One region of the Priestia sp. D51 genome, then DNA from elsewhere that is predicted to be linked to it. Evidence: riboswitches for the same ligand, from Rfam matches in the RefSeq annotation. Region 1 holds a riboswitch; the other holds the start of a gene.
What was found. Region 1 has a riboswitch for S-adenosylmethionine ahead of ACNHOZ_RS15000 (hypothetical protein). Riboswitches for the same ligand answer to the same signal wherever they lie in the genome.
Positions count from the first base shown of each region.

Region 2: linked by a shared signal. The riboswitch ahead of ACNHOZ_RS17625 (Na+/H+ antiporter NhaC family protein) and the one ahead of ACNHOZ_RS15000 (hypothetical protein) in region 1 are both predicted to bind S-adenosylmethionine.

Region 1 is NZ_JBLTIR010000003.1:619,491-625,379, forward strand. It holds gene ACNHOZ_RS14990 (GNAT family N-acetyltransferase) at 76-582, shown strand; gene ACNHOZ_RS14995 (amidohydrolase) at 630-1,784, shown strand; SAM riboswitch class I at 1,848-1,949, shown strand; gene ACNHOZ_RS15000 (hypothetical protein) at 2,018-2,260, shown strand; gene ACNHOZ_RS15005 (M20/M25/M40 family metallo-hydrolase) at 2,728-4,341, shown strand; gene ACNHOZ_RS15010 (VOC family protein) at 4,360-5,157, opposite strand; gene ACNHOZ_RS15015 (CotG/ExsB N-terminal domain-containing protein) at 5,305-5,652, opposite strand; gene ACNHOZ_RS15020 (GNAT family N-acetyltransferase) at 5,766-5,889, shown strand, end outside.
Region 2 is NZ_JBLTIR010000004.1:178,242-184,130, forward strand. It holds gene ACNHOZ_RS17625 (Na+/H+ antiporter NhaC family protein) at 1-1,169, opposite strand, end outside; SAM riboswitch class I at 1,255-1,361, opposite strand; gene ACNHOZ_RS17630 (ABC transporter permease) at 1,463-2,230, opposite strand; gene ACNHOZ_RS17635 (ABC transporter ATP-binding protein) at 2,223-3,134, opposite strand; gene ACNHOZ_RS17640 (YtoQ family protein) at 3,305-3,745, shown strand; gene ACNHOZ_RS17645 (ABC-F family ATP-binding cassette domain-containing protein) at 4,105-5,724, shown strand; gene ACNHOZ_RS17650 (DMT family transporter) at 5,761-5,889, opposite strand, start outside.

The sequences.
Region 1 (5,889 bases):
AGTCTGCCTTTTTTAATTCTTAGTAAACTTATAAGTTAAATAAAATATTTAAGTACTATATAAGGAGACAAAGAGATGAAAAATGAATTCCGTTTGGCAACAAATGACGACGCGGATAACTTATTGAACTTAACTCTACAAGCATATAAGCCTATTCGAGAGCTAGGCATTCCTTTCTTAGCAGCTACTGCTGATCTTGCCCTCGTTAAGAAAAATATTTCTCAAAACCTTTGCTATGTATATGAAGAAGATAAAAGAATCGCTGCCACTGTATCTATACGAATGCCTTGGGGAGAACATCCAGGTCCTTTTGCTGTTCCGCACTTTTGGTGGTTTGCAGTGGACCCGTCGTTTGCCAGGAAAGGCGTTGGATCTAAGCTGCTTCATCTAGTAGAGGAAGAGGTAATAAAGAATACGTTTAAATCGCCAGGTGTGTCTTTAGGAACAGCAAAAGAACATCCTTGGTTAGTTGAGATGTATGAACGAAAAGGATATGTTCAAGCTAAAGAAAAGCACCTTGCACAAGGCTATACGACCGTATTTCTTTATAAAAAATTCAATGAGGTACACTCTTTGTCGTAAAAGATAGAGAAGTGGTCTAAATTAAGAAATGTGAAAGAGTGATAAATATGACAGATCAATTACTACTAAATACGCTAATAGACATACGCCGTGAGCTGCACCGGTTTCCAGAGCTTTCAATGAAAGAATATGAAACAACTAAACGTATTAAAAAGTGGTTAAAGCACTACGATATTTCTATAGCGGATGCATTCCATTTAGACGTGGGAGCAGTAGCGGAAATTGTGGGAGGAAAGCCGGGACCTACTATCGCTATTCGAGCTGATATTGATGCGCTGCCAATTGAAGAAAAAACCAATCTGCCATTTGCTTCTGAAGTGAACGGTGTTATGCACGCATGCGGACATGATTTTCATACGGCTTCTATAATCGGAGCAGCCATTCTTCTCAAAGAGCGTCAGCAGGAGCTTTGCGGTACGGTTCGATTTATCTTTCAACCGGCCGAAGAAACGGCTTCTGGGGCAAAAATGCTCGTTGAAAAAGGTGTGCTCGAAGGAGTAGAAGCGATATTTGGAATGCATAACAAACCGAATCTTCCTGTAGGAACCATTGGTGTCAAATCGGGACCTTTAATGGCAAGCGTTGATCGTTTTGAAATTGACGTCAAAGGAGTAGGCGGTCACGCAGGTATTCCAGAAAAAACAGTAGATCCGATTGCTGCTGCTGGTCAAATTGTTACTAGTTTACAAACCATTGTCAGCCGTAATCTCAGCCCATTTCAAAATGTTGTTGTCAGCATAACTCGAATCCACGGAGGGAGCTCGTGGAACGTCATTCCTGACAAAGTAACGCTTGAAGGAACAGTGCGTACCTTTCAAGAAGAAGCGAGAGAAAAAATACCGGCTCTTATGAAACGAACTGCTGAAGGGATTGGAGCAGCTTTCGGCGCTTCAGTAGACGTTAAATGGTATCCGTATCTTCCTGTAGTAAACAATGATGATACGCTGGAAAAATTGGTTATTAACGCTGCAGAGAATCTTAGTTATCAAGTGGTAGAAGCTGAACAATCGCCTGGAGGAGAAGATTTTGCCGTATATCAGCAGCGTGTACCAGGATTTTTTGTATGGATGGGTACGGCTGGAGAATATGAATGGCACCATCCTTCTTTTTCATTAAATGAAGAGGCATTACTTGTAGCAGCTTCTTATTTTGCTAATCTAAGCTTTGACTTTTTGAATTCATTCCATTACCAAAAAAATTAAAATATTTTTATTTTTCTATTTACGCGGATGGAATTGTTTGATAAAATAAATTTTAAATTAAAAAAGTTATCACGAGTGGACGAGAGATCTGGCTCTTTGACTCCACAGCAACCTACGAATGTAAGGTGCTCCTACCAGCAAAGCATGTGCTTTGGGTGATAAAACGGGTGAAAAACTCATTTTGCATCTAAGCAAAATGAGTTTTTTTTATTTTTCTAAAAGGAGAGGGTTTTATGAGTCATACAGCAGTTGCAGCACATACAGGAGAGAAAGCATTAAAGGAAGCCGTAAAATTATTAGGAAAGCATTATCAAGTAGCATATCGTGAATTAGAAACATTTTATGAAATTGTGGTCGAAAACCATGTTCGTACATATGCTGTAGGCATAGATATTAAAGATGTACAAAAAGCAAATGAACTAGAAATTTATTCATCATGCTGTTCCAAGCTTGAGCGAGTAGGCTGTCTTTTATAGAAGTCTGCTCGCGCCTCTATTTTTAAAGTGTTTTTAAATAGAAAGCATGTTTTTTGACAATTGAAGAATCTGGTGGGTATAATCATTACTCACTAGGTTTTAAAATTAATCATAAATTGTCGAAATTTTTACACAAATTAAAGGTTACATTCGAAATGAATTGTGGTATGTTATAAAACAAGAATATTTTATGAAAGGAGCATTGAAATGGAAATGTCTCTTGAACATGGAAACGATGCAGGAAGCGAACAGCTTATTGATCGTATCCTAGACTTTTTAGAAGATGACGAAAAGTAAAAAAAAAGAGTGTGCGGTGCTAGCCCTAGCCGCGCACTCTTTTTTTATCATGTGCGTCAAGGCGGCGCATACTATGATACATAGGGATAGAATGAAAGGGTCTCTGTCAAAGGGATTGACGAATCGTTTTGTTTGATGGAAAATTTAGAAAAAGGAAAGAGATGAAGGGTATGTCGAACAAAACATCTTTGTATCAAACAAAAGAACAGTTAAAGAAGCTTGTAAGCGAATTGGTTTCTATACCTAGCGTGACAGGAACGATGGCAGAAGTGGAAATGGCTGAATCGATAGCGTCGTATTTATTGAAGCTGCCTTACTTCCAAAAAAACGAGCAAGTTGAGCTTCATTCAACAGGAGACGGGCGATCGATTGTCACAGCTTTTGTTGAAGGGAAAAATACGAATAAAACAGTTGTATTAGTCAGTCATTACGATGTAGTGGATGTACAAGATTATGGACAGTGGAAAAAGGATGCTTTTCACGCTGATACGTTAACGAGTACTTTTTATAATGATATGGAACAAGTTCCGGCGCACGTACAAAAAGATATGATAAAAGGAGACTGGCTTTTTGGCCGAGGAACGATGGACATGAAAGCAGGTATTGCTCTGCATATCAGTATGATTGAACGAGCATGCAACGGAGAGTTTGACGGAAACATCCTGCTTCTGTCGGTACCGGATGAAGAAGTAAATTCGCTCGGAATGAGAAAAGCAGTGCCTGTTCTTTTAGAACTTGCGTGCAAACATCAGCTGGATTTTTCTCTCATGCTAAATGCAGAACCAGTATTCAGCCGCTATCCTGGTGATCAAACGAACTATGTGTACTCAGGATCGATTGGGAAGATCATGCCAAGCTTTTTGTGTTATGGAAAAGAAACTCATGTAGGGGAACCGCTAGCTGGTTTGAATGCTAATTTACTAGCTTCTTATTTAACAAAAGAAATAGAATTAAACGTTGATTTTTGCGAAAAAGTAAGAGATGAAACGAGTCCACCTCCTACTGTGCTGATACAAAAAGATTTAAAAGAAGAGTATTCCGTTCAAGTTCCGCACTCTGCCGTTGTATTATTTAATTTATTTATGTTAAACCGCTCTCTTAAAGAAGTAACAGATCTGCTGTTGAAATCGGCTGACAAAGCGGCTTTGAATGTAAAAAAACATTATAACAAAGCTGCTCGGCAGTACGCTGTGGGAATGGAGGGTTCATCTCTTGACGTGAACGTATGGACGTATGAAGAACTTTATACTCATGCAGTCAAACAGCACGGTGAAAAATATGTGCAAGAAATGGAAGCGGCACTTTTGGCACAAGAAGATGATGACAGAAATAAAACCATTAAATTAGTAAACTCTTTAGCTGGTTTATGTAAAGAAGCAGCTCCGATGATAGTCTTATTTTTTACGCCGCCTTTTTACCCGGCCGTTTGTTCACATGATGATCTCTTTGTACAAAAGATTTTGTCAAACGTACAGGCAACTGCCAAAGAGCAATTCCAAGTGGAGCTAGTTGAACAAAGTTATTTTGGTGGAATTTCGGATTTAAGCTATGCCAGCCTGCAGCACCCGCTTCATACATTTAACACGTTAGTAGCCAATATGCCTCTATGGAATAAAGGATATCATATCCCGCTAGAAGAGCTAGAGGAGCTCAAGATGCCGGTGCTGAACATTGGACCGCTGGGAAGAGATGCGCATCAATGGACCGAAAGATTAGACGTTCAGTATTCCTTTGAGATTTTGCCTCACTTCATTTATCAAGCTATAAAAGAAGCACAGAAATAAACATCCGCCCGCGGATGTTTATTTGTTGAATTTAAAAGAAGCTCCTTGTACGGTAATTTGTTGCGGTGTTAGAGCGTGGTCCAATTCAACCAAAAATGGACGCTCTCCAACTTTTTTTAATGTATCATGGACAACACCTTGTGTTCCGCTGCAAAAAATAAGGTTTCCTTCATTGACATATAGTTTTTGACAACGTGCATCAAGTAAAGAGTCTTTGTAGCTTTCGCCAGCCTGAACGTCCAGCAGTTTTGTCCATTTGCTGATGGATTCTTCAAGGTTATGTACAGCACAGTAAATGTTTTTTAGCTGCAGCTGACCGGCTTGATGGGAAGAAAGAGCAGCTAGCTTTGGCTTGCGTTTTTCTTCTGGTTCACCCCACTCAATAAAAAAAGGAAGAGGCAAGGAATCGTGGTCAGCTTCAATAAAACACATTCTCCATTGAAGTCTTTCTCCATCATTAGTTTGACGAGACCCCGCTACAGGACCTTTTACAGTGACGTTCTTGCTTTCTAGCTCTTTTATCAGCAAATCCATATCATCTGTACGGAGTGCAAATCGACCAAAATGACCAAGTGACGTATGTTCGTTAACAAGCTGCTGAATAAGATCATTATCTGTAACTGTTTGAGCTAATGCGATATCTGTAAGCCCAAGCCATTCAATATAGCTGAGGTGAAAATAAGCCAACGTGTTAAAAGTGCCCCATTTTTCATGGATACCGCCTTTAATAACATTTATTCCGTATCCGTTTAGTTCTTTCTGAGCTTTAATAGGATCAGGTGAAAAATGCACAAGATGATCAAACGATAAGTGCATGGATAGGCCTCCTTTTAAGAGAGATTCTTTTTTACTATTATACGTCGTTTTCTTTTTTAAGAAGAGTAAAACGAATGATTATGTAAAATAAAAATCTATAAAAAAGCAAGCCGCGTATGTTTTAAACACGACTTGCTATAGATTTAGTTAGCGGCGATAGCCATGCCCTTTAAAGCAGCAGCCAAATGATTTATTAAACCATGGGTATGAGCAGCAAGGTGAACCGCAGCGACAGCGGCGACGGCTAGAACGGCGAGTAGAACGACGAGTAGTGCGACGAGTAGAACGACGAGTAGTGCGACGAGTAGTGCGACGAGTAGAACGACGAGTAGTGCGGCGAGTAGAACGACGAGTAGTGCGGCGAGTAGAACGGCGAGTAGAACGACGAGTAGAACGGCCGCGACGGGCAGTTGGCTCTTGGTACATAAATGTTTCAAGCTCAGTAGAAGCAATCGCTTCTGTTGCTTCTCTAATTCTTTCAGCAGTGATATGCATATAAACACCTCCTGGCTAATTCGGTACATAATACAATATGTACAAGGAAGGCGTTTGGATATAGTGAAAACATGGAATTTGTCTAAATTTGTGAAAGAAATGGAGTGGTTTTCATGCTTCAAATCCTCGAACATCAAAGAGTGGATATCGCTCTTCAAATAGTAGCTGTGCAAGTAGAAGCTTATCAAGAAGAAGCAAGGCTCATTGGTTTTTCGAATATTCCTCAGCTTACAGAAA
Region 2 (5,889 bases), on a different contig from region 1:
GCTGCTAGAAGCATTTGTGCACCGTAAGGGATAAGCCCTTGAACGCTGCATGAAAACAAGTCGAGCAGACTGGCTGATTTACGATTGTCAATTGAATACTTATCAGAGATTTCTTTCGCTAACGGACCTGCTGTAATAATTGAAATCGTGTTATTAGCCGTGGCTAAATTGGTTAAACTTACTAATCCGGCGATACTGAATTCTCCGCCTTTTTTTGTTTGAATGCGTCGTGTTAATAGGTTCAATAAGAACTGAATACCGCCGTTATAGCGAATGAGTTCAACCATTCCGCCAATTAAAAGAGATAAAATAATTAATTCCGACATTCCGCCAATACCTTCTGTCACAGTTTTAGCAAGAGAAGAAAGCGTGTAGCTTCCGTCAGCTAATCCAATTACGCCGGCTAATACAATTCCTCCGGTTAAAATGCTTAATACGTTTGCACCAAATATGGCAGCAACGAGTACGCCGACATAAGGCAAGATTTTAAACCAGCTAAAATCTTTAATTTCTACTGATGACGTATTGCCTAGCGTCATTACCAGTAATAAAATCACTGTAACAATCGCTGCAGGAAGGACAATGAAAAAGTTTACTTTTAATTTATCTGACATATTTGTTTTTTGCGTACGAACTGCCGCAATGGTCGTATCAGAGATTACGGATAAATTATCTCCAAACATTGCACCACCAACAACAGCAGCAATTGCCAATGTAATGGATACATGCGCCTGCTCACTGATTCCTACAGCGATAGGCCCTAACGCAGCGATCGTTCCCATTGACGTTCCCATCGAAATTGAAATGAATGCGCCAATAACAAAGATTCCGACTACCACTAAGCTTTGCGGAAGCACAGACAGAGCTAAGTTTACCGTTGAATCAACAGCTCCCATGCCTTTAGCGACTTCTGAAAAAGCACCTGCTAAAATAAAAATAAGTACCATAATAATGATATCAGGATGCCCTGCTCCTTTAGCAAAGCGTTCCACTTTTACATTAAGTGAATCTTTGCGGTTCATAGCCAGCGCCACAATGGCTGCAATGATAATAGCTACTAATACAGGCAGCTTATAAAAATCTCCCGTTATAATTCCTGATCCGACAAACAGGACTAAAAAGACGCCCAGCGGTAACAGCGCCCAGCCGTTTCCTTTTTGTTGTTCCATTCTTAACACCTCTTGTTTACGTAATAAAAAAAGACCCCTTCTTATTGATAAGAAGAGGTCTCTTATTTGTATCATAAGATTACCCTTCTCATCTTCCAAACGAAACATCGTCTGCTGGATTTGGCACCGCACTGCGTACAGCCAGTTGCCGAGACATCGTAGGGCCAGTCCCTCCGTCTCTCTTGATAAGAAGTTTGTAGTTGTTTTAAAAATAGTCTTTCACTACTGTAATCTCTTTTTATTTAATTGTCAAATGCTATTTTAGAAAAATATATAGCGTGAAAATTCTCACATCAATTAGCTACGTCACGTTTTAAAAACGCCACCCATGCTACGCCCATAAAGAAGACAAAGTGTGCAACTAAGATGAAGATTGAAAATGGAATTGTCATTCCGTCAAACATCGTCTTCATTCCGTCCATATACTGCACAAAGTTTGTGTTGGCGAACAGTAAAAATTTCCCCCACCATAGACCAAACTGTGATACTATCCCAGTTACTGCTTTCGCCCCAATACTTACGACAATAGCTAGACTTGAAGCAAGCGCGCTGTTTCTAAATAAAGACGACAGCATGAATGCGAACGTCATCATCATAAACGTTTCCATATACGCGCTGTCATACGTAAGCGTAATGTTTTTAAGCAGCTGCGCATCTCCTTCTAGACTGGCAAATCCAAAGAACAATGCTCCCCATACAAACGAAAAAAGCAAATAACTCAGCAAATAATACAAGCTAATTAAAATGAGCGTTATGTACTTGGACGTTAAAATCGTTGAACGTCTAGCAGGGCGAATTAAAAGAAGCTTAATGGTACCCGCTTCAAACTCTTTTGCAACCATTGATCCTCCAACAGCAAGCGCGAAAAATTGAACGAGGATCAGCATGCCTGCACTAAATGACAGGAAATTCAATATGTTGTCTTCCGTTCCTGCGCTGTTTGCTACTTTCTTCATTAAAAGAGCCATACAAAGAGTTAAGATGCCGATTGTAATAAACGTGACTTTTGTACTTCTTTTGTAAAACCATTTCATATGTTCATTTTGAATTAACTTAAGCATGGTGCTCTCCCTCCGTAACGGACATAAACGAATCTTCAAGCGTCTCATAAACAGGAGTGATTCGGTAGACTAAAATATCGCTGTCCACTAATTTTCTATTCACAGCTGGAATTTGTTCTTTCATAATCACTACATCAATACTATCGGATTTTATTGTTACTTGGAATTCTTGAGATAAAAGATCCGCTGCTTGTTGCACGTCAGATACTTCAAATTCTACATACATCCCTTGATCTTGACGATTTGGAGATAGATCTTGAACAGCTTTTAACTCGCCGTTTTGAATAATACCAACGCGGTCACATAATGCTTCCACTTCTTTTAATAAGTGGCTCGCGATTAAAATTGAAATACCTTCTTCCCTGCAGAGGGTTTGTAAATATGTACGAAATTCTCTCATTCCCGCTGGGTCTAGACCATTTGTTGGTTCGTCTAGTAAAAGCAATGCAGGCTTATGTAAAATAGCTTGAGCTACTCCTAAACGCTGTCTCATCCCAAGGGAATACGTCTTCACTTTTGCATGAATGCTGTTTTCAAGCTTTACTAGCGCAATCACTTCATCCAAGCGTTCTGCTGTGATCCCTTCATGCATATTCGCAAAGTGTTTTAAATTTTGATAGCCCGTCAGATAATCATAAAACTCAGGATTTTCAATAATCGCTCCAATTGATTTCATAGCTGATGTAAACTGTTCTTTTAAAGGAAAACCATTGACGGTAATTGTTCCCTTTGTTTCTTTAATGAGTCCTACGACGGTACGAATGAGCGTTGTTTTTCCAGATCCGTTCGGACCAAGCAATCCGAAAATCTCACCGCGCTCAACCGATAAGGATACATCATGCAAAATGGTTTTCTTCCCAATTACTTTACTGACATGATCTACTTGTAGCACTGTTTCTGTCATCATGTACATCCTTTCTTTAATTAGCAATACGCCTTCTATTGTTTCTCTTTTTTAACTATTTGTCTACTATAACCTTATTTTTGGAAAAGTAGCCCATTCAAATCATTCGTATTATCCGCTTACATTTGATAAAATAAAACAAATCTTAGTTAGAGGAGGACTTCTACATAATGAACTTAACCATATACCTTGCCGGGCAAATTCACGATAACTGGCGAGACGAAATTAAAAACCAAGCAGAACAATTAAACCTTCCCCTTACCTTTGTCGGTCCCATGACAGACCATGACCGCTCCGACAACATTGGAGAAGAAATTTTAGGAAAACAGCCTAACGCTGTCTTAAAAGATGAAGCTGCTTCTCAAATTAATAATTTACGCACGCAGGTGCTCCTTAAAAAATCTGATGTGGTCATTGCTTTATTTGGTGAAAAATACAAACAGTGGAACAGCGCAATGGATGCGGCGACAGCCATCGCATTAGATAAACCGCTAATTTTGGTTCGCCCTGAAAAACTACACCACCCGCTTAAAGAACTGTCAAACAAAGCCCAAGTTGTAGTCGAAACGCCAGAACAGGCTCTTCAAGCATTGGCTTATATTTTTGAATAATAAATTTAGAAAGCTCTCAGGTTATTCCTCAGAGCTTTCTTTCGTTTTGAACATAAAAGTGAAGCGTGAAGAGTCGTTTTTTAAACCGTCTACGTTTTTCATAGATTGTATCCGTATAGCTCAATAAAAAACAATATATATTCAACAATTTCTGTTTCCCTGAATATATTAGTTTGCTGCTCAAAGTTTTGGTGAATGCTAGAATAATCAAGCGGTACCGCTCAAAAAATCCCTTAAATGGTTGACGAGTGCTTAAAGTGTCGGTTACACTTTATGTTTGAAATATTGTATTCATATCGCTCTTATCTCAAAAGAATGGTATAATTTTATAGATATTGAATTTGGAGGACTGCTCATACATGATTACAGTTAGTAATGTAAGTTTACGATTTGGCGACCGAAAGTTATTTGAAGATGTGAATATTAAATTCACGCCTGGTAACTGTTATGGATTAATCGGCGCAAACGGTGCTGGAAAATCAACGTTTTTAAAAATTTTATCTGGTGAAATTGAATCTCAGACTGGTGATGTACATATGGGCCCTGGCGAACGCCTTGCTGTCTTAAAACAGAACCACTTCGAATATGAAGATCAAGAAGTTATGAAAACCGTTATTATGGGGCACGCTCGCCTTTATGAAGTAATGCAAGAAAAAGATGCTATTTATATGAAAGCAGACTTCACAGATGAAGACGGAATGAAAGCAGCTGAGCTTGAAGGCGAATTTGCTGAATTAAACGGTTGGGAAGCAGAATCAGAAGCGGCTATTCTTTTAAAAGGATTAGGTATTTCTGAAGATCTTCACGCCAAAAAAATGGCTGAACTAACGGGTAGTGAAAAAGTAAAAGTGCTTCTTGCACAAGCTTTATTCGGAAAACCTGATGTATTACTTCTAGATGAGCCTACGAATAACTTGGATATCCAAGCAATTCAATGGTTAGAAGAGTTCTTAATTAACTTTGAAAACACAGTCATTGTTGTATCACATGACCGTCACTTCTTAAACAAAGTATGTACGCACATTGCTGACCTTGACTTCAGTAAAATCCAAGTCTACGTTGGTAACTATGATTTCTGGTATGAATCAAGTCAATTAGCACAAAAAATGGCGTCAGATGCAAACAAGAAAAAAGAAGAAAAAATTAAAGAGCTTCAAGCCTTTATCGCTCGCTTTAGCGCAAATGCATCGAAATCAAAACAAGCAACGTCTCGTAAAAAATTGCTTGATAAAATTTCATTAGATGACATCCGTCCTTCTTCTCGTCGTTACCCATACGTGAACTTCACGCCGGAACGTGAGATTGGAAATGACGTACTTCGCGTTGAAGGTTTAACAAAAACAATTGACGGCGTAAAAGTACTTGATAACGTAAGCTTTATTATGAATAAAGATGACAAGATTGCTCTTGTAGGCCGAAACGAACTTGCAAATTCAACATTAATGAAGATTTTAATGGGTGAAATGGAAGCAGACAGCGGTACGTACAAATGGGGTGTCACAACGTCTCAAGCCTTTTTCCCAAAAGACAACTCCGAGTACTTTGAAAACGGTGATTTAAACCTAGTAGACTGGCTGCGTCAGTATTCACCTAATGATCAAAGCGAAAGCTTCTTACGCGGTTTCTTAGGTAGAATGCTATTCTCTGGTGAAGAAGTGTTGAAAAAAGCCAACGTTCTTTCCGGAGGAGAAAAAGTTCGCTGTATGCTTTCTAAAATGATGCTAAGCGGTTCAAACGTTCTTTTACTAGACGACCCTACGAATCACCTTGACTTAGAATCAATCACAGCACTAAATAATGGACTTATCAGCTACAAAGGTTCAATGATTTTCACATCTCATGACCATCAGTTCGTTGAAACGATTGCAAATCGTGTAATTGAAATTACGCCAAATGGAGTAATTGACAAGCAAATGACGTACGATGAGTATTTAGAAGACAGCAACCTGCAAAAACAAGTAGCTAGTATGTACGCTTAATAAGAAATCCCCTTTCTATAGAGAAAGGGGATTTTTTTATATACGCACCTCTTGATTTAGCGATGACTTCGGAGAATACGTTAAAAACGCTAAGCTAGCAAATACTAGTGCTGCTCCGCATATGTTTACCAAAGTTAGAGATTCTCCTAAGAAAAAGACGCCAAG